2 regions of the Actinoplanes sp. URMC 104 genome follow, and region 2 is predicted to be linked to the other one. Evidence: riboswitches for the same ligand, from Rfam matches in the RefSeq annotation. Region 2 holds a riboswitch; the other holds the start of a gene.

Region 1 (9,058 bases), on a different contig from region 2:
GGCTCGGGCCGGGCGGACTCCGGCCCGGCGGCCGGGGCGGACTCCGGTTGTGCCGGGGCGGCGACCTCGAGCCCCGGCGCGCGGCGCGGCTCCGAATGGGCGGCGAGGCTGCCGAACAGCACGACCGCGAGCGCGCCCGCCGCGCCGGCTCCAGCAGCGCCGAGCCGCCGGCGGCGACGGATCCGCCGGCCGTCGCGCAGGGCCGCGCCCACCAGGTCGCCGACGGGCGGCGGTCGCTGCTCGTCGAGCTCGGCGCGCAGCAGCGCCCGCAGATCCTCAGTCACCGGCAAACCCTCCCGCACCCTTAGACGAGCCGGCCGGGCCATCCGGTGACCGCCTCACGGCTCCGACCTCCAAGCCGGCCCGCTCGGTGGCCACCCATGGTGCCCGCTCACCCCGCCCACGGCCAGGTCCCGCGCTCCGTCTAGGCGGGCTCCCAGGCGATGAGCCGGTCGAACACCCGCCGGTCGCCGTCGAGCTTCAGCGCGTCCGTCGGGATCCGGCCGTAGAACCACAGCACCAGCTCGCCGGCCGTGCCCGCGGCCGTGGCGTCGGCGGGCGGCGCGTCGGCGCCGGGCGGGGCGATGCGGCGGGAGCGGGCGCCGTCGGCGGACAGCTCGATGCGCCAGGAGCGGCCCTCCGCGGCGTGGTAGTGCACCACGGCGGGCTCGTGCGGCCACGCGGACGTCGTCGCGACGCAGGTGAGCAGGAAGTCCTCGACCCCGTCGAGCGCCACCTCGACCGGCAGCGGCTGCGGCGCGCCCGCGGCGAGCTGCGCGTCGTAGGTGTGCACCGCGATCTCCTGCAGCTGGTGCCGGGCCACCGTGGCGCAGGTGCGCGGGGACTGCACCTCGTCCCACCACGCCCAGACCCCGCGGCCGGGGCCCGCCTCGCGCAGGGCGGCCAGCAGCTGCCGCGTCCCCTCGGCCAGCCACTCCAGCTGCGCCTCCCGGCCCTGCGGCGCGGCGCTCGCCCACACCGGCTTCGGGGGCGGCGCCTCGGCCGGCCCCGCCGCGACGGTGGCAGCCCACCTGCGCCGCCCCTCCCCCAGGTGCTGCACCAGGTCGGCAAGCGTCCAGTCCGGGCAGGACGGCACCCGTACGCCCGGATCGGGCGCGGCGGCCACCGCGGCGCGGAACGCGGCCGACCGCTCGTCGATCAGCCGCAGCCGGTCGGCAAACTCCAGGATCTCTTCCACGTCGGGCTGTCTACCACCGGGCCGGGCCGGCCGCCAACGCTTATTCGCGCGGCTGCTTGTCGAGCCGCAGGGTCGCCGCGGCGGCCGCGTCCGACACCATGGCGCTCACCGCGCCCGCCCCGTACCGGCCGTACTTCGCGCGGTAGGCGGCGTCGATGCCGGCACGCAGCTCGTCCGGTCCCGCGCCGACGTCCTCGACGGCCACGTCGGCTGCCAGGCCGGGCACCCGGATGCCGGCCCGTCCGGTCGCCAGCACGTGACCGAACCAGCCGGTGCCGCGCCGGTGCCAGGTGCGCACGTACACGGCGTCGCCGACCACCACGACCCAGATCGGCAGCGGACGGCGCGGGGTCCCGTCGGCCCGCCGCGCCGCGATCTCCAGCTCCTCGGCGGCCGCGATCCGCTGCAGCTCCCCGGTCGTCCACGTCATGCGGGGTCCCCTCCGGCCAAGGCGGCCTTGATCGGAGCCAGCTTGGCGGCGGCCTCGGCCACCTCGGCGGCCGGGTCGCTGTCCCAGGTGATGCCGCCGCCGGCCCAGGCGTGCACGCGGTGGCCGTCGACGGCCACGGTGCGGATGGTCAGGCCCAGGTCGAACCGGCCGGGCCCGATCCAGCCGACCGCGGCCATGCTCACGCCGCGGCCGACCGGCTCGAGGCGGGCGATCTCGGCCAGCGCGGCCAGCTTCGGGGCGCCGGTGACCGAACCGCCGGGCACCAGCGCGCGCAGCAGCTCCGGCAGCGGCAGGTCGCCCACCACGGGCGCCGACACGACCGACTCGGCCTGCCACAGACCGGACCAGCGCCGTACGGCGAACAGCTCGTCCACCTCGACCGCGCCCACGCCGGGCAGGCGGGCGAGGTCGTTGCGGGACAGGTCGACGATCATGACGTGCTCGGCCCGTTCCTTGGCCGACGCCAGCAACTCCGCGCGACCGCGTTCGGTGGCGGGCCGCGTGCCCTTGATCGGCCGGGTGATCACGCGGCCGTCGCGCACCTCGACCAGGGTCTCCGGGGACGCGGTGGCCATCGCCCAGCCGGGGCCCGCCAGCACGCCGCCGTAGCGGGCGCCGGGCAGCGCGGCCACCCGCCGCAGGGCCGCAAGGGGGTCACCGGCGTACGGGGCCGAGGCATGACCCACGACGTTGACCTGGTAGACGTCGCCACGCCCGATGGCGCGCCGGGCGGCCTCGACGGCAGCGGCGTGCTCGGCCTCGGACCAGCTCGGCGTCCACTCCCCCAGCCACCAACCGGCCGCGGCGGAATCCGGCACCCAGTCGGCCGCGGAACCCGGCGGGCAGCCGGCCGTGGAACCCGGCGGGGGGCCCGGACGGATGGCGGCAGGATCCGGCGACCGGCCGGCGGCGGAACCCGGCTGACTACCAGCTCCCGCACCTCCCGGCAGCCCACCGTCGGGGTCGTAGTGCTCGAAGACGACGGCGTAGACGTCCGGGACGGCGGGGATCGGGGTCGGGGCTCCGGGGGCGCCGCCGGCCATCACGCAGGCGGCATCGGCGGACACATACAGTGCGGCGCCGCAGAGCGACCCCGCGCCGGTCGGGTGGATCTCACTGGCCGTTCGGCCGATATTTCGCACGCCTAGTCCGTTGGCGGCGAGGTACTCGGCGACAAGCTCTGCGGGGTCGCCGCCGTCCCACCTGGACCACTGGAAGAAGTTCGACGGACGGTGACGGCCCAGGCAGGACGCCGGAGACGCCGGCGCCGCGACGGACAGGGGTGACGGGAAGTGGCCGAACGACCGGCTTCCGTGGACCATCGGAGACGAGGACTCTGTCAACGGGGACACCGTCACCGGGTTGAACCGTCGTCGTTCGATGTGAGGTAACGTCCGTCACCGTTGTTGTGAGTCATCACACAAACCCCCGACCGGAGAACCACCGATGTGCCAGCACGCAACTCCTTGCCCCAGCTCACACGCCATCGACCGCGAGGCCGCCAAAACCGTTGCTTCTTGCCGGGAGCAGGGTTGGAGCCTCCTCTGCAACGGTGTCATCGTCTTCGAGGACACCGGCGAGATCCTGCCCGACGGCACGATGATCGAGCCGCACCGGGGCCCCGCCCGCCACGCGCTCGCCGCCTGATCCGCACGGCCCCCGCGGGGCCGTCGCGAACGGGCTCGCCACCGGACGAGGTCGTCACCCATCGTAGTTGATCGAATCCGGTGGTCGCGCTCCCACCGGCCCGCGCGGACGACGACGCCCCGCGCGGCCGGACGACCAGCGAAAAGGGCCGCCGCAGCAGCGACGGCCCCAGCACTCGCCCGGTCCTGAACAGCTCAGTCCTCGAACGCCTCCGGCGACGGGCACGAGCAGACCAGGTTGCGGTCGCCGTAGGCGCCGTCGATGCGGCGCACCGGCGGCCAGTACTTGGCCGTGCGGTCCACACCCGCCGGGAAGCCCGCCACCGACCGCGGGTACGGGTGCTCCCACTCGTCGGCCGACACGGCCGCCGCGGTGTGCGGCGCGTTGGACAGCGGGTTGTCGCCCTTGGGCCACACCCCCGCCGCCACCTGGTCGATCTCGCCCTTGATGGCGATCATCGCGGCGATGAACCGGTCGAGCTCGGCCAGGTCCTCGCTCTCGGTCGGCTCCACCATCAGCGTGCCGGCCACCGGGAACGACATCGTCGGCGCGTGGAAGCCGTAGTCGATCAGCCGCTTGGCCACGTCGTCGACCGAGACGCCGGTCGCCTTGGTGATCGGCCGCAGGTCGAGGATGCACTCGTGCGCGACCAGCCCGTTGTTGCCCGCGTACAGCACCGGGTAGTGCTCGCGCAGCCGCGCGGCCACGTAGTTGGCCGTCAGCACGGCCGTGCCGGTCGCCGCGGCCAGCCCGTCGGGGCCCATCATCCGCAGGTACGCCCACGAGATCGGCAGGATCCCCGCGGAGCCGTGCGCCGCCGCGGACACCGCGTGGTGCTCGCCCGGCTCGAGCGGGTCGCCGGGCAGGAACTCGGCGAGGTGCGCGCGCACCGCGACCGGGCCGACGCCGGGGCCGCCGCCGCCGTGCGGGATGCAGAACGTCTTGTGCAGGTTCAGGTGCGACACGTCCGCGCCGAACTTGCCCGGCCGGGCGAAGCCGACCAGCGCGTTGAGGTTCGCGCCGTCCACGTACACCTGGCCGCCGGCCTCGTGCACCGCGGCGCACAGGTCGGCGATCGAGGTCTCGTACACGCCGTGGGTCGACGGGTAGGTCACCATGATCGCCGCCAGGTTCGCGGCGTGCGCCTCGATCTTGGCGTGCAGGTCGGTCATGTCGACGTTGCCCGCGTCGTCGCAGGCCACCACGACCACGCGCATGCCGGCCATCACGGCGCTGGCCGCGTTCGTGCCGTGCGCGCTCGACGGGATCAGGCACACCGTGCGGTGCTCCTCGCCGCGCGCGCGGTGGTAGCCGCGGATCGCCAGCAGCCCGGCCAGCTCACCCTGCGAGCCCGCGTTGGGCTGCACGCTCACCGCGTCGTACCCGGTGATCTCGGCCAGCCAGCCCTCGAGCGTGGCCACGAGCTGCTCGTAGCCGGCGGTGCGGGACGCGGGGGCGTACGGGTGGATGTTCGCGAACTCCGGCCAGGTGACCGGTTCCATCTCGGTGGTCGCGTTGAGCTTCATCGTGCAGGAGCCCAGCGGGATCATGCCGCGGTCCAGCGCGTAGTCACGGTCGGACAGCTTGCGCAGGTAGCGCAGCATGCTGGTCTCGGAGTGGTGGGTGTTGAACACCGGGTGGGTCAGGTAATCGCTCGTGCGCCCGAGCGGCTTCGCGCCGCACGCCGCGGGCGCGGCCACCGGCACGCCGAAGGCGCCCAGCACGGTCGCGACGTGCGCGGCGGTGGTCGTCTCGTCGGCCGAGACCGAGACCCGGTCGGCGTCCACCAGCCGCAGGTCGACGCCCTGGCCGGCGGCCGCGGCGACGATCTCGGCGGCGCGGCCCGGCACCACGGCGGTCACCGTGTCGAAGAACGCGTCGTGCGCCACCTCGACACCGGCGGCGCCCAGGCTGCCGGCGATCGTGAGGGCGTGGTCGTGCACCCGCTTGGCGATCTCCCGCAACCCCCGCGGGCCGTGGTAGACCGCGTACATGCTCGCCATCACGGCCAGCAGCACCTGCGCGGTGCAGATGTTGCTGGTCGCCTTCTCGCGGCGGATGTGCTGCTCGCGGGTCTGCAGGGCGAGGCGGTACGCCGGGGCGCCGTCGGCGTCCTTGGACACCCCGACCAGCCGGCCGGGCAGCGAGCGCTCGAGCCCGGCGCGTACCGCCAGGTAGCCGGCGTGCGGGCCGCCGAAGCCCAGCGGCACCCCGAACCGCTGGGTGGTGCCGGCCGCGATGTCCGCGCCGATCTCGCCCGGCGCGCGCAGCAGCGTCAGCGCCAGCAGGTCCGCGGCGACCGTGACCAGCGCGCCCTTCTCGTGCGCCGCGGCGACCAGCGAGGCGTGGTCCCGTACGGCTCCGGAGGCGCCCGGGTACTGCAGGTGCAGCCCGAAGAACTTCCCGGGCAGCTCGTCGCCGGCGTCCAGGTCCACCAGCCGCAGCTCGATGCCGAGCGGCTCGGCGCGGGTCCGCAGGATCGCCAGCGTCTGCGGCAGCGTGTCGGCGTCCACGACGTACACCTGGGACTTGGACTTGGAGGCGCGCTTAGCGAGCGTCATCGCCTCCGCGACCGCGGTGCCCTCGTCGAGCATCGACGCGTTCGCCGTGGTCAGGCCGGTGAGGTCGGTCACCATCGTCTGGAAGTTCAGCAGCGCCTCGAGCCGGCCCTGGCTGATCTCCGGCTGGTACGGGGTGTACGCCGTGTACCAGGCGGGGTTCTCCAGCACGTTCCGCTTGATCACCGCGGGGGTGTGCGTGCCGTAGTAGCCCAGCCCGATCATCGAGGTGGTGACCTGGTTGCGGCCCGCGATCTCGCGCAGCTCCGCGATCGTCTCCTCCTCGGAGGCGGCGTCAGGCAGGTTCAGCGACCCGTGCCACCGGATCACCTCGGGGATCGCGGCGTCCATCAGCGCGTCGAGCGACGCGTAGCCGATGGTCTTGAGCATGTGGGTCTGCTCGTCGGTGTCCGGTCCGATGTGCCGGTCAGCGAACGTCATGACGGCTCCTTAGAGAGGTCGACAAGGCGGCCTCCCCCTCTGTCACCGGCGCGCACGCGCACGGCTTCAGAGTCGCTCGCCCACGCGGTCCTTTTGCCTGAGAGGTTCCGGGGAGGATTTGCCCCTTCGGCGCCGAGGTGAACCCTCGGTCTCTCCCGCATGGCTGGCACCCAACCTACCAGCGATCATGGTGCGGACCCGTGTCTCTAGGGTGGGGTTGTGACCTACACCCCCGCGGAAGACCGCTACGACACCATGCCCTACCGGCGCGCCGGGCGCAGCGGCCTGCGCCTGCCCGTCATCTCGCTCGGCCTGTGGCACAACTTCGGCGACGGACGGCCCTGGGAGCGCCAGCGCGACATCGTGCGCCGCGCCTTCGACCTGGGCGTCACCCACTTCGACCTGGCCAACAACTACGGCCCGCCGCCCGGCAGCGCGGAGAGCAACTTCGGCCGCATCCTGGCCACCGACTTCCGGGCGCACCGCGACGAGCTCGTCATCTCCACCAAGGCCGGCTATTACATGTGGCCCGGCCCGTACGGCGAATGGGGCTCGCGCAAGTACCTGGTCAGCTCGCTCGACCAGTCGCTCAAGCGGCTCGGCCTCGACTACGTCGACATCTTCTACCACCACCGGCCCGACCCGGACACCCCGCTCGAGGAGACCATGAGCGCGCTCGACGCCGTGGTCCGCGCGGGCAAGGCCCAGTACGTCGGTCTGTCCAACTACACGTCCGCGCAGACTCTTGCTGCGGCGAAGATCCTCAAGGACCTCGGTACGCCGCTGCTGATCCACCAGCCGTCGTACTCGATCCTCAACCGCTGGATCGAGAAGGACAACCTGCTCGACACGCTCGCCGACGCCGGCGCCGGCTGCATCGCGTTCAGCCCCCTGCAGCAGGGCCTGCTCACCGACCGCTACCTGGGCGGCATCCCCGACGACTCCCGGGTGCGCACGAGCACCTTCCTCAACGAGAGCGACCTCGACAAGCAGACCCTCGCCCGGCTGCACGCGCTCAACGACATCGCCCAGCGGCGCGGGCAGTCGCTCGCCCAGATGGCGCTCGCCTGGGGCCTGCGCGACGAGCGGATGACCAGCCTCATCATCGGCGCCAGCAGCGTGCAGCAGCTCGAGAACAACGTCGCCGCCATCGGCAACCTCGCGCTGAGCGAGGCCGAGCTCGGCGACATCGACGGCACCGTGCTCGACCTGTAAATCGGCGGCGGCGCCGCCCCGTTCTCCGTATCGTCGCCGCATGATCGAACTGGTCGAGCGGCACACGATCCTCGGGGTCGTGGTCGGGTCGCGCGCCTACGGACTGTCCGGGCCCGCCTCCGACCACGACCGCCGCGGCGTCTACGCCGCCCCGACCCGCCTGTTCTTCCCGCTCGACAAGCCGCCCACCCACCTCGACGGCCCGCAGCCCGAACAGTTCTCGTGGGAGATCGAACGGTTCTGCACGCTCGCGCTGCAGGCCAACCCGACCGTCCTCGAAGTGCTCTGGTCGCCCGTGGTCGAACGGCTCACCCCCGACGGCGCCGAGCTGCTCGCCGCCCGGCACGCGTTCCTGTCCCGCCGGGTCGGCGACACGTACGGCGAGTACGCCCGCGACCAGCTCGCCCGGGTCGCCGCCCGCCGGGCCCGCACCGGCGAGACCAACTGGAAGCAGGCCATGCACATGATCCGGCTGCTGATCGCCGGCGCGCACGTGCTGCGCACCGGCGACGTGCTCGTCGACGTGCGGCCGCTGCGCACCCGGCTGCTCGACGTCCGCAACGGCGCGCTGACCTGGGACGCCGTGACCGGCTGGGCCGGCGACCTGCAGGAAGATCTCGCGGCCGCGCTCGCCTCCACCACGCTGCCCGCCTCGCCGGACCGGGCCGCCGTCGACCGACTGCTCTCCGGCGTACGGGAAAGGGGTCTGCAGTGACCACGACAGTGCCCGCCTGGTCCGCCGAGGTCGTCGCCGAGCTGCCGTATCCGGTCGTGTTCGCGACGGTCAGCGGCGCCCACCTCTACGGCTTCGCCTCCGTCGACTCCGACCTCGACCTGCGCGCCGCCCACGTGCTGCCCGTAGCCGAGGTCGTCGGCCTGCACACCGGCCCGTCGACGCTGCAGACCGGCGGCGTCCGCGACGGCGTCGAACTCGACGTGGTCAGCCACGACCTGCACAAGTTCGCCCGGCTGCTCAACAGCCGCAACGGCTACGTCCTCGAACAGCTGCTCTCCCCGCTGGTGGTCACCACCACCTCGCTGCACCGCGACCTCGTGGCCCTGGCGCCGTCGTTCGTCACCTCCGGGCACGCCCACCACTACCTGGGCTTCGCCACCTCGCAGGAACGGCTGTTCGCCCGCACCGGCCGCCTGAAGGCCGCGCTGTACTGGCTGCGCGTGCTCCTCACCGGCCGCCACCTCATGCGCACCGGGGAGCTGGAGACCGACCTCGGCGTGCTCGGAGCGCAGGTGCCGTACGTGCCGGCGCTGATCGAGCTGAAGCGCTCCGCCGAGAAGGCGCCGTTCCCGGCCGAACTGCTCGACCGGCTGTACGCCGACGCCGCGGCGCTGCGGGCCGGGCTCGAGGAGGACCGGGACGCCTCGCGGCTGCCCGCCCGGCCGGCGCCGTCCGCCGTTGCCGAGCTGCACGATCTGGTGGTCGCGGCGCGCCTCGCGACCGTGTAGGCAGTGGGGAGTCGGCGCCCCCGCTGCGTCGACGCCCGGCCACGCCGCCCGGCGCCCCCTCGCCGCGCTGACTCCCGCCCGCCG
Region 2 (9,058 bases):
CGCGCAGGTAGACGGGGGAATGCCAGAGGAAGTACGTCTCGTCGTCCTCGTCGACGTCGCAGAACTCCTCGTCGACGATCTGCCCGTCCTGGTCGGCGCAGTAGAACACCTCGTCGGTCGGCCCGTCGCCGATCGGCTCCTCGTCGGCCGGCTCCCCGTCGGTCGATTCTTCGTCGGTCGAGTCCTCGTCGTCGACGGACGGATCGTCGAGGGCCGGCACCGCGTCGGAGTCGACGACGCCGTCGGCGCTGTAGGTGGTCGTGTCGGACAAGTCGTACGGGTCGTCGTCGGCGCCGGCGTCGCAGGCGGCGGTCCCCCCGGCGGCGAGGGCCACGAAGGCGGCGGTCAACGCCACCCGGCGCGAGGTCATTCGTCGGCTCAACGTTCCCCTGTCCTGGTGCACGTGCTGGAGCCCGCTGATCATGCCCGATGGAAGCGTTCTCCGGTGCCCCGGCGGCGAGGCGGATATGTGACAGGACCTCGCAAAGGCCCGCTGGGACCGCACCGCCATCACGCCCGGAAAGGGCTGCAAGGCCGCATCGCCTCGTAGGAAGCGCCCCCGGCTCGGACCATCGACCCCCGGCCGGTTTGCCGATACTGCCGACCCGGCCGCGCGAGCCGGCGCAGGCTGGCGACATGACCCTGGTGATGCGGGCGGCCCGCGGCCTCGGCCGGCATGGTCGCGCCGGCCTGGCGGTAGTGGTTCTGGCATGCCTCACGACGCTGGGGGCGCCGGCGGCGACGGCTGCCACGCCCGCCGCGTCGAACGGCAAAGCGTGCACCGTCATCGGCACCAAGGGCAACGATCGGCTGCGCGCCACCCATGCCCGCGACGTGGTCTGCGGCCTGGCCGGTGACGACACCCTCGTCGGCGCGGCGAGCAACGTGGTTCTCGACGGCGGGTCGGGCGTCGACGTGCTCGTCGGCGCCGGCGGAGCCGACACGCTGATCGGTGGTGCGGCCGCCGACGTGCTGACCGGCGGCCCCGGCAGCGACGTGCTGGTCGGCGGGGCGGGCGCCGATCAGCTCACGGGCGGCCCGGGTGCCGACACGGTCTCATACACCGACCACACCGCCGCGGTGACCGTGACCCTGTCGGGCCGCGCCGGCGCCGGTGCTCCCGGCGAGAACGACCGGATCGGCGCCGGGGTGGAGAACCTCGTCGGCGGCGCCGGCAACGACGTCCTGCTCGGCTCCGCCACTGCCAACATCATTCTCGGTGGCGCCGGCAACGACACCCTCAGCGGTGGAGCCGGCGATGACACGCTCAGCGGCGGCGCCGGCAACGACGCCGCCGACGGGGGCGCGGGGAACGACCGGCTCGCCGGCGGGTCGGGTGACGACAAGCTCGCCGGCGGGCTCGGCAACGACTCGCTCAACGGTGGCGCCGGCAGCGACACGGTCAGCGGCGGAGCCGGCAACGACACGCTCAGCGGTGGAGCCGGCAACGATCAGCTGCTGGCGAGCGGCGAGGATCGCGTGACCGACCGAGGCGGCTCGGACAGGTGCCTGGGCAGGTGTTCCGGTGCTCCGGGCCCCACGCCGGAGCCGGCGGTCACGCCGCCAGGCACGCCCGCGGACCCGGCCACCACCGTGCCGCCGCCCACGACACCGGCGCCCGCGGTGTCCGTGACCGCCACACCGTCGCCGGCGCTCGTCGACCCCCCGCCGCCCACCGACATCGCGGCCACGCCATCCGTCACGCCATCAGCCACCCCGCCGGTCACGCCATCACCATCGCTCACCCCGGCGGTGGGGACGCCGCCGGTCGCCTCGCTGCCGCCGACCGGGTCGCCGTCCGGCCCTGTCGTCGATCCCTCCGCGGTCGCGCCGCCGGCCCAGCCGTCGCCGTCGCCCACGCCGCTGCCGGACACGTGCGGCCCGGACTCCGCCGTCGACCGATGCACCGACATCGCCGCGCCTGCCATGGACTTCGCCAGCCTGCAATGGAGCACCGAGCCCGCCGTGAGCAACGCCGCCGACACTGTCGTCCGGGCCCGGGCGCACGTCACCGACGACCTCAGTGGCCTGATGTACGTGACGGTGAAGCTGCGCAGCCCGGATCCCGCTGTGCCGGCACTGTCCGTCGGCTGGAGCTCGTACCGGTCGGCCGGCGGTCAGGTGAGCGCGACGCTCGTCAGCGGCCGGATCGACGACGGCGTCTTCGAGATGCGAGCGAGCGTCCCGGCCGGCACCGCGGTGGGAGCGTGGACCCTGCAGGAGGTCTACCTGCAGGACTGGGCGAACCATTACACGCGGTACACCGTGGCGCCGGACGGCGCTTACACCACGATGAACACCCTGCAGGGCGCGACCGCCGAGCGCGGCACCCTCGCGTTTCCGCCGCTCATGGTCAGCGGAGTGTCGGACGTCGCCGCTCCTGCCGTGGACGTCGCCGCGGGCTCCTGGGCCACCGGGACGGTCCTGGACAACAGCGCCGACCGGACGCTGACGGTGCACCTGCCGGCGGCCGACGACCTCAGCGGCGTGGTCCGCCTGACCGCCACACTGTACGGCGAGGGATCGACCACTCCCGCGGTCACGTTGCGCTCGCGCGCGCTGCTGTCCGGGACGCCGACCGGTGGGGTCTGGGAGCTGACCGGGGTGCTGCCGGCCTACCTTCCGGCCGGCACCTGGACCGTCGACCGGGTCGATGCGACCGACCGGGTGGGTCACGTCGGCACCGCCCGCGCCACCGGCGGCGCCTGGCTGCCCTCGCTGACCGTCACCGGACAGTCCGATCAGCTGCCGCCCACGGCGGACATGACCTACGGCGAGTACGTCGGCGACACCGTGATCGACAACGGCGCCGACCGGACCGTACGCCTGCGGGTCCGGGCCGCGGACGATCTCAGCGGCGTGGCTCAGGTGTGGGCCGACATCCGTACCGACGGCGCCGGCGGCGCGGGCACCGTCGCGGGGCAGAGCCGGCTCGATGCCGTCGGGCCGCCCGGCCCGGACGGGGTGTGGGAGCTGGTCGGCACCGTGCGCCGGGGCATGGCCACCGGTCTCTGGCGGATCAACGGGCTCTACGTCACCGACCGGGTCGGTCGGCAACGCGTCTACCACATCGCCCGTGACGGCTCGTTCACGACGGCCGATCGCGCGTACTCCGGGGTTGCCACCCTGCCCACCTTCACCGTGATGAGCGCCGACGCCGGTGGTGGCAACTGACTCCTCACACAGCCTCCGGGAGGGCCGCCGCACCCCGGGCGGGGTGCGGCGGCCCCGGGATCACGGCTGGGAGCGCGGGCTCTCCGGGCTCAGCGTGTCGATGAACTCGTGCGGGCTGTGGACGTCGGCGTTCTTGCGGGCGTCGGTCGCCTCGGCGGCCATGGCCTTGGCGGCCGAGGACGGGTCGACCCCGGCCTTCCTGGCGCCGGCGACGACCTTGCCGTAGGCGGCGTCGGCGAGGGCGTAGGCCGCCCGGTACTCGTGCTTGGCGAACGCGGCCTTGGCCAGGCCCAGCAGCACGTCGGCGGCGGCCAGCTCGGCGCGGGCCTTGCCGGTCGGGATGGTCGCGGCCAGGCGGTTCGCGGCCTCCCAGTAGGCGGCCGTCAGGAAGCGGTCGCTGTTGTCCCGGTCGAACTGCGAGAAGTCCCAGTTGACGTCGATGTAGCTCATCATCGTGTTGTTCTCGTCGCCGACCCAGGCGTAGAACGTGTCGCCGCTGGGGCCGTAGTCGACGCCGGTCTCGCTGTCGTAGCCGTCGTGCGGATGCGACATGCCCAGGTGGTGGCCGACCTCGTGGATCTGCGTGGTGGTCAGGCCGTAGCCGCGCTCGACGATGCCGGGCGAGATGAAGGTGAAGACGTACGACTGGTCGCCGGTCGCCCAGTCGTCGTCGGCGAAGCCGAGCAGGTTGGGCTCGACCTCGGGGCCCACGGCGTAGTTGAAGACGGGCAGCTCGTAGTCGACGCGGTCGCCGTCGTCCTTGGTGCGGGCGAGGTTGTCGCGGTTGTAGAGGAACAGGTTGGCGTCGGAGGGCAGCCCGCTCTCGGGATAGCAGGTCTCGCCCTGGATGAAGCCGACGTAGCACTGCTCGTTCTTGGCGTCGAACGCGAAGTCCTGGTTGTCGAAGTCGAGCTTGTTGCGCCAGCGCAGCTCGGACAGCTCGTCGACGACCAGCTGCGGCTTGATGTACCGCGCGGAGGCGTCGACCCCCTCCCAGCCCTCGTACGTGTTGCTGTCGATGTTGATCGAGCGTGGCGGCTCGGCCGTGGGCAGCTCGACGGGGTAGAGCGGCGAGGTCGTCATCAGCAGGTTGAGCGCGACGTAGCGGGTGATCCGGCCGAGGTCGCCGGCGAGCGCCGCGGGCGAGCGGTGGCCGTTCGCGGCGTACTCCCAGATCGGCGGCATGCGGTAGTCGGGCACGTCGTCGCCGTCGACGTCGGGGTTGGTCAGGTCGTAGTTGGCGGTGTTCGCCTCGGGGCCGGCGGACAGGTCGTGGAACCAGACCCGCCGGGTGGCGCCCAGGCCGGTCTCCTCGTCGTCGGCCGTGGTGCCGCCCCAGGCGATCATCTTGCGGCTGTCGCGGTTGGCGCCGAAGTCGTAGCCGGTGTCGGGGTCGGGCTCCCCGGTCTTGGTGTAGACGTGGAACTTGAAGTCGGACCGCCCGTACCAATTGACGAAGAAGACCGTGTTGCGCCGGGTGTCCACGCCGGCGGGCGGGTGGAACGCGAGCCACTTCTCCACGCTGGGCCCGTCGATCGCGTGGTTGGCGGTGATGTCGAGGACGCCGGGCTCGGCGTTGTAGGCGGTCTGGTACTGCGTGAGCGGCGCCGGCTTGGCGAGGTTGGTGAGCTGCTGGAAGAACCTGTCCTCGTACGCCTTGTCGGCGTACTTGACGCGGTAGTCGTATTTGTAGGTGATGCCGAGCTTCTCCACCACGTCGTAGGACAGGCGGGAGCGCACGACCGGCTCGTACGTGCGGGCGAGCCCGCCGGTGAAGGCCTGCTTGCCCACCTGGGCCTGCTCGTAGCCGACGAAGACCACGTTGACCGGCACCGTCTCGGTCAGCCGGGGCTGACCGCCGGGCGTCAGGAACTGGTATCTGTACGCGGGAGCCGCCGCGCCGGCGGGGGTTGCCGAAGCCCCGACCAGTGCGGCGACCATCAATGCGACGAAGGCGCCTCTCGGTCTCATGCGCCACACGTAACCATCAGCGAACGCCGATGGGAAGCCCCTGTGGACAAACCCCGACGGCGCTCGTCATTTGTGGATGACCACCGATGGATCCCGCCGAACCGCTAGCGTCGCGGGCATGTTCCGGTCAGCATTCGATGACGTTGACGGCCAGGCCGCCCCGCGCGGTCTCCTTGTACTTGACTTTCATGTCGGCCCCGGTCTCCTTCATGGTCTTGATGACCTTGTCGAGGCTGACGTGGTGGCGGCCGTCGCCGCGCAGGGCCATGCGGGCCGCGGTGACGGCCTTCACGGCGGCCATGCCGTTGCGCTCGATGCACGGGATCTGCACGAGCCCGCCCACCGGGTCGCAGGTCAGCCCCAGGTTGTGCTCCATGCCGATCTCGGCGGCGTTCTCCACCTGCTCGGGGGTGCCGCCCAGCACCTCGGCCAGCCCGGCGGCGGCCATCGCGCACGCGGAGCCGACCTCGCCCTGGCAGCCCACCTCGGCGCCGCTGATCGAGGCGTTCTCCTTGAACAGCAGCCCGATCGCGCCCGCGGTGAGCAGGAAGCGGACCACGCCCTCGTCGTCGGCGCCGGGCACGAAGGTCGTGTAGTAGTGCAGGACGGCGGGGATGATGCCGGCCGCGCCGTTGGTGGGCGCGGTGACGACCCGGCCGCCGGCGGCGTTCTCCTCGTTCACGGCCATGGCGTACGAGGTGAGCCACTCCATCGCGTGCTCCGACGGGCTGCCGGCGGCGCGCAGCTGACGGGCCGTGGCCGCCGCGCGCCGGCGCACCCTGAGGCCGCCCGGCAGGACGCCCTCGGCCTCGAGCCCGGCCGCCACGCACTCGCGCATGACGTGCCAGATCTTGAGCAGCCCGGCGCGGGTCTCGTCGGCGGGCCGCCACGCGGTCTCGTTCTCGAGCATGATCCGCGAGATCGACAGCCCGGTCGACGAGGTCAGCGCGAGCAGGTCGGCGCCGCCGGCGAACGGGTGGGTCAGCGCCGGGGCGGGCCGGGGCGCGCCGAGGGCGCCGGTGACGAACCCGCCGCCCACGGAGAAGTAGGTCTTCCGCAGGATCTCCGCGCCGTCGGCGGCGTACGCGGTGAAGGTCATGCCGTTGGGGTGCTCGGGCAGCGTCCGCCGCCGGTGCAGCACCAGGTCCACGCCGACGGGACGCCCGCCGGGCCCGGCGAAGGCGCCGCGGCCGTGGATGGCGGCGGCCCGGGCGTCCGCGGTGGCGACGTCGACGGTCTCCGGGTCCTCGCCCTCGAGGCCGAGCAGCACCGCCTTGGGCGTGCCGTGCCCGTGCCCGGTGGCGCCGAGCGAGCCGAACAGCTCGGCGCGCACCAGCGCGGCGCGGTCGTCGAGCTGGGCGGCGAACATGCGGGCGGCGCGCATCGGGCCGACCGTGTGGGAGCTGGACGGGCCGATGCCCACCGAGAAGAGGTCGAAGACGGACACGGCCATGGGTGAGGCTCCTCAGCGACAGACGACGTGCGGGCGGCGGGCGGGTCACCGACGGCGTCACGCGGCGCTCGGCCACGGGGACGATCGGCAGCTGTGCGCGCGAGCTGCGAAAACCACAGCACGCGGCACGGACCTCCCTCGCTCTGTCATGGGGCCTGAGAGCTTCGCCGCCGGGAAAGGGGCGGCTTGCACCTTGGGCGCGGGGTCAGGGACTCCCCGGCTTTCCAGAGTTGCGCGGCCACTGCGGTACGGGTGCCTGAGAGATTCTGAGGGAGAAGTTGCTCCTTCGGCGCCCCCGGCGAACGGGGGGCTCTCCCGCGGCGGCCTGCGGCGATATGGAGTTGTCACAGGCAAGGTAGCGCCCGCGAGGAAGCGGGACGTGACCGCCCCGCTTCCTCCCAGTGAATCAGCAGCGGCCCAGGTCCTGCCACTGCTCGGTCCAGCCCGGCTCCGAGCCCTGGGTCCAGTAGCGGGCCCGCCACAGGTGCACGCCCTCCCCCGACTTCGGGCCGTTCGGGTCGCCGTACCTGCTCTTCTCGTGCTTGACCAGGCTGCCGCCGGTGTAGACCTGGCCGAACGACCAGGCCGGCGCGTCGGAGCAGCCGGTGCCGGGCGGCGGCGTGATCGGCGGCGACGTCGGCGGGGTGGTGGTGGGTGGGGTGGTGGGCGGTGTCGTCGGCGGGTTCGTCGGCGTGGAGCAGCCGCCCGTGGAGGCCACCGTGTCGACGAACGTGCTGCCGCCGGACCGGTAGCCGGAGGCCTGCGAGGTCACCTGCGACGGCGAGAGCACCTGGTTCTTGGCGAACAGCACCCAGTCGACCTGCTCCACGTACGTCGAGAGGCCGCCCGTGTGCGCCGCCGTGTCGATGAACCACAGGTTCCAGTTGATCGTCATGGTCTGGCGCGGGTAGAACTTGCCCGAGTGGTCGCCGACCTGCACGCCGTCGATGTAGTAGACGACGTGCCCGTTGGCGACCTGCGCGACCAGGTCGTGCCAGCCGTCCAGCGAGCGCCGCTGCTCGGAGTGCACGTTGTCGGCGTACCAGGGCTCGTTGCGGTACGTGTACCAGGTCGTCTGGTAGTTGATCGGCCCGGTCTCGCCCCAGCCGCCGTTGGGCAGGTACTCGGAGATGTCCAGCTCGCTGTAGGTGGGGTCGAGGTCGCCGTTGAGCGGGCTGATCGTGAAGAACGTCTGGTTGATGTGGTCGCCGTCGTTGCCGCTGACCGGCGTGTCGGTGAAGCGCACCCGGCTGGCGTACGTGCCCTCGAGGTAGCGCTTCTGCGTGGAGTAGAGCTCGGCGTGGTTGGTGCCCGCGCCGGTGCCGTCGGTCGAGGCGGTCAGCTGCAGCACCTTCTGGCCGCCGCTGGTGGGGAACGTGATGTTGTTCGGCGACCAGTTTGCGCCGGGCACGCCGGGGCCGCCCTGGTAGCTGCGCGGCGTCCAGCCGTTGGCGGTCAGCGCGGGGTCGGCCGACGAGGCGTAGTGGAAGTCGTCGAACAGGTAGCCGCAGTCGGCGGCCGAGGCGGGCTCGGTGGACAGCGCCACTGCGCCCGCTCCGGCGAGCGCGGCGACCAGCGCCGCCGCACATTTACGTCTGTCGATTCTCACGAGCAGACTCCTCCCAGGGGGATCGGGGATGACAAGGGGACTACTTGACCGCGCCGGCGGTCATTCCGGCGCGGATGTGCCGTTGGAACGCGACATAGGCGACCAGCACCGGCAGCATGGCGATGGTCAGTCCGGCGAACAGGCCGCTCCAGTCGCTGCGATACCCCTGGCTGACCGACAGGGCGGCCAGACCCTGCGCCAGGACGTACCGGTCCGGGTCGGGGTTGAGAACCAGCGGCAGCAGGTACTGGTTCCAGAGCCCGAGGAAATTGAAGATGCCCACCGCGGTCAGGCCCGGGCGGGCCAGCGGCAGCATGACGCGGAACACCCCGAGATGCGAGCAGCCGTCGAGAAAGGCGGCCTCCGCGATCTCGCTGGGCAGCGTGCGGAAGAACGAATGCAGGAAGAAGACCGTGAAAGGCACCGCGTACGCCGCATAGACCAGGATCAGCCCCGGATAGGTGCCCAGCAGACCCAGCTGCTGGACGACGAAGAACAGCGGCACCAGCGCGAGGAAGACCGGAAAGAACATCGCTGCGACGAAGGTGTAGTAGAGCAGCCGGTTGCCGCGGAACTCGTACCGGGCCAGGGCGTACGCCACCAGGGCGCCCAGCAGCATGGTCAGCACCAGCGCGCCGCCCACGACGATCAGGCTGTTGAGGAAGTAGCGCCCGATGCTGGCCGCCGTCCAGGCCCGCGCCCAGTTGCCGGCCTGCGGCTCGGCCGGCAACGACCACGGCTCGTTGAGGATCTCCTCGTCGGTCTTGAACGAGCTGACCACCGCCCACAGCAGCGGCAGGGCCGTCACGACCGCCCAGCAGAACATCGCCACGTGCGGCAGCGGATTGGCT

What was found. A riboswitch is a leader RNA that binds a small molecule or an ion and turns the genes downstream of it on or off. The one in region 2 is predicted to bind glycine.
Region 1: linked by a shared signal. The riboswitch ahead of gcvP (aminomethyl-transferring glycine dehydrogenase) and the one ahead of ACSNN8_RS20245 (L-serine ammonia-lyase) in region 2 are both predicted to bind glycine.

The regions. Positions count from the first base shown of each region.
Region 1 covers NZ_JBPQTO010000006.1:8,330-17,387, reverse strand. The annotation lists gene ACSNN8_RS20560 (hypothetical protein) at 1-284, opposite strand, end outside; gene ACSNN8_RS20555 (maleylpyruvate isomerase N-terminal domain-containing protein) at 425-1,198, opposite strand; gene ACSNN8_RS20550 (DUF2255 family protein) at 1,239-1,628, opposite strand; gene ACSNN8_RS20545 (chorismate-binding protein) at 1,625-2,929, opposite strand; gene ACSNN8_RS20540 (DUF5999 family protein) at 3,096-3,296, shown strand; gene gcvP (aminomethyl-transferring glycine dehydrogenase) at 3,491-6,295, opposite strand; glycine riboswitch at 6,371-6,463, opposite strand; gene mgrA (L-glyceraldehyde 3-phosphate reductase) at 6,515-7,510, shown strand; gene ACSNN8_RS20525 (nucleotidyltransferase domain-containing protein) at 7,551-8,225, shown strand; gene ACSNN8_RS20520 (nucleotidyltransferase domain-containing protein) at 8,222-8,974, shown strand.
Region 2 covers NZ_JBPQTO010000005.1:70,937-79,994, forward strand. The annotation lists gene ACSNN8_RS20230 (hypothetical protein) at 1-370, opposite strand, end outside; gene ACSNN8_RS20235 (hypothetical protein) at 637-3,174, shown strand; gene ACSNN8_RS20240 (hypothetical protein) at 3,235-5,145, opposite strand; gene ACSNN8_RS20245 (L-serine ammonia-lyase) at 5,273-6,598, opposite strand; glycine riboswitch at 6,833-6,926, opposite strand; gene ACSNN8_RS20250 (glycosyl hydrolase) at 7,005-8,207, opposite strand; gene ACSNN8_RS20255 (carbohydrate ABC transporter permease) at 8,248-9,058, opposite strand, start outside.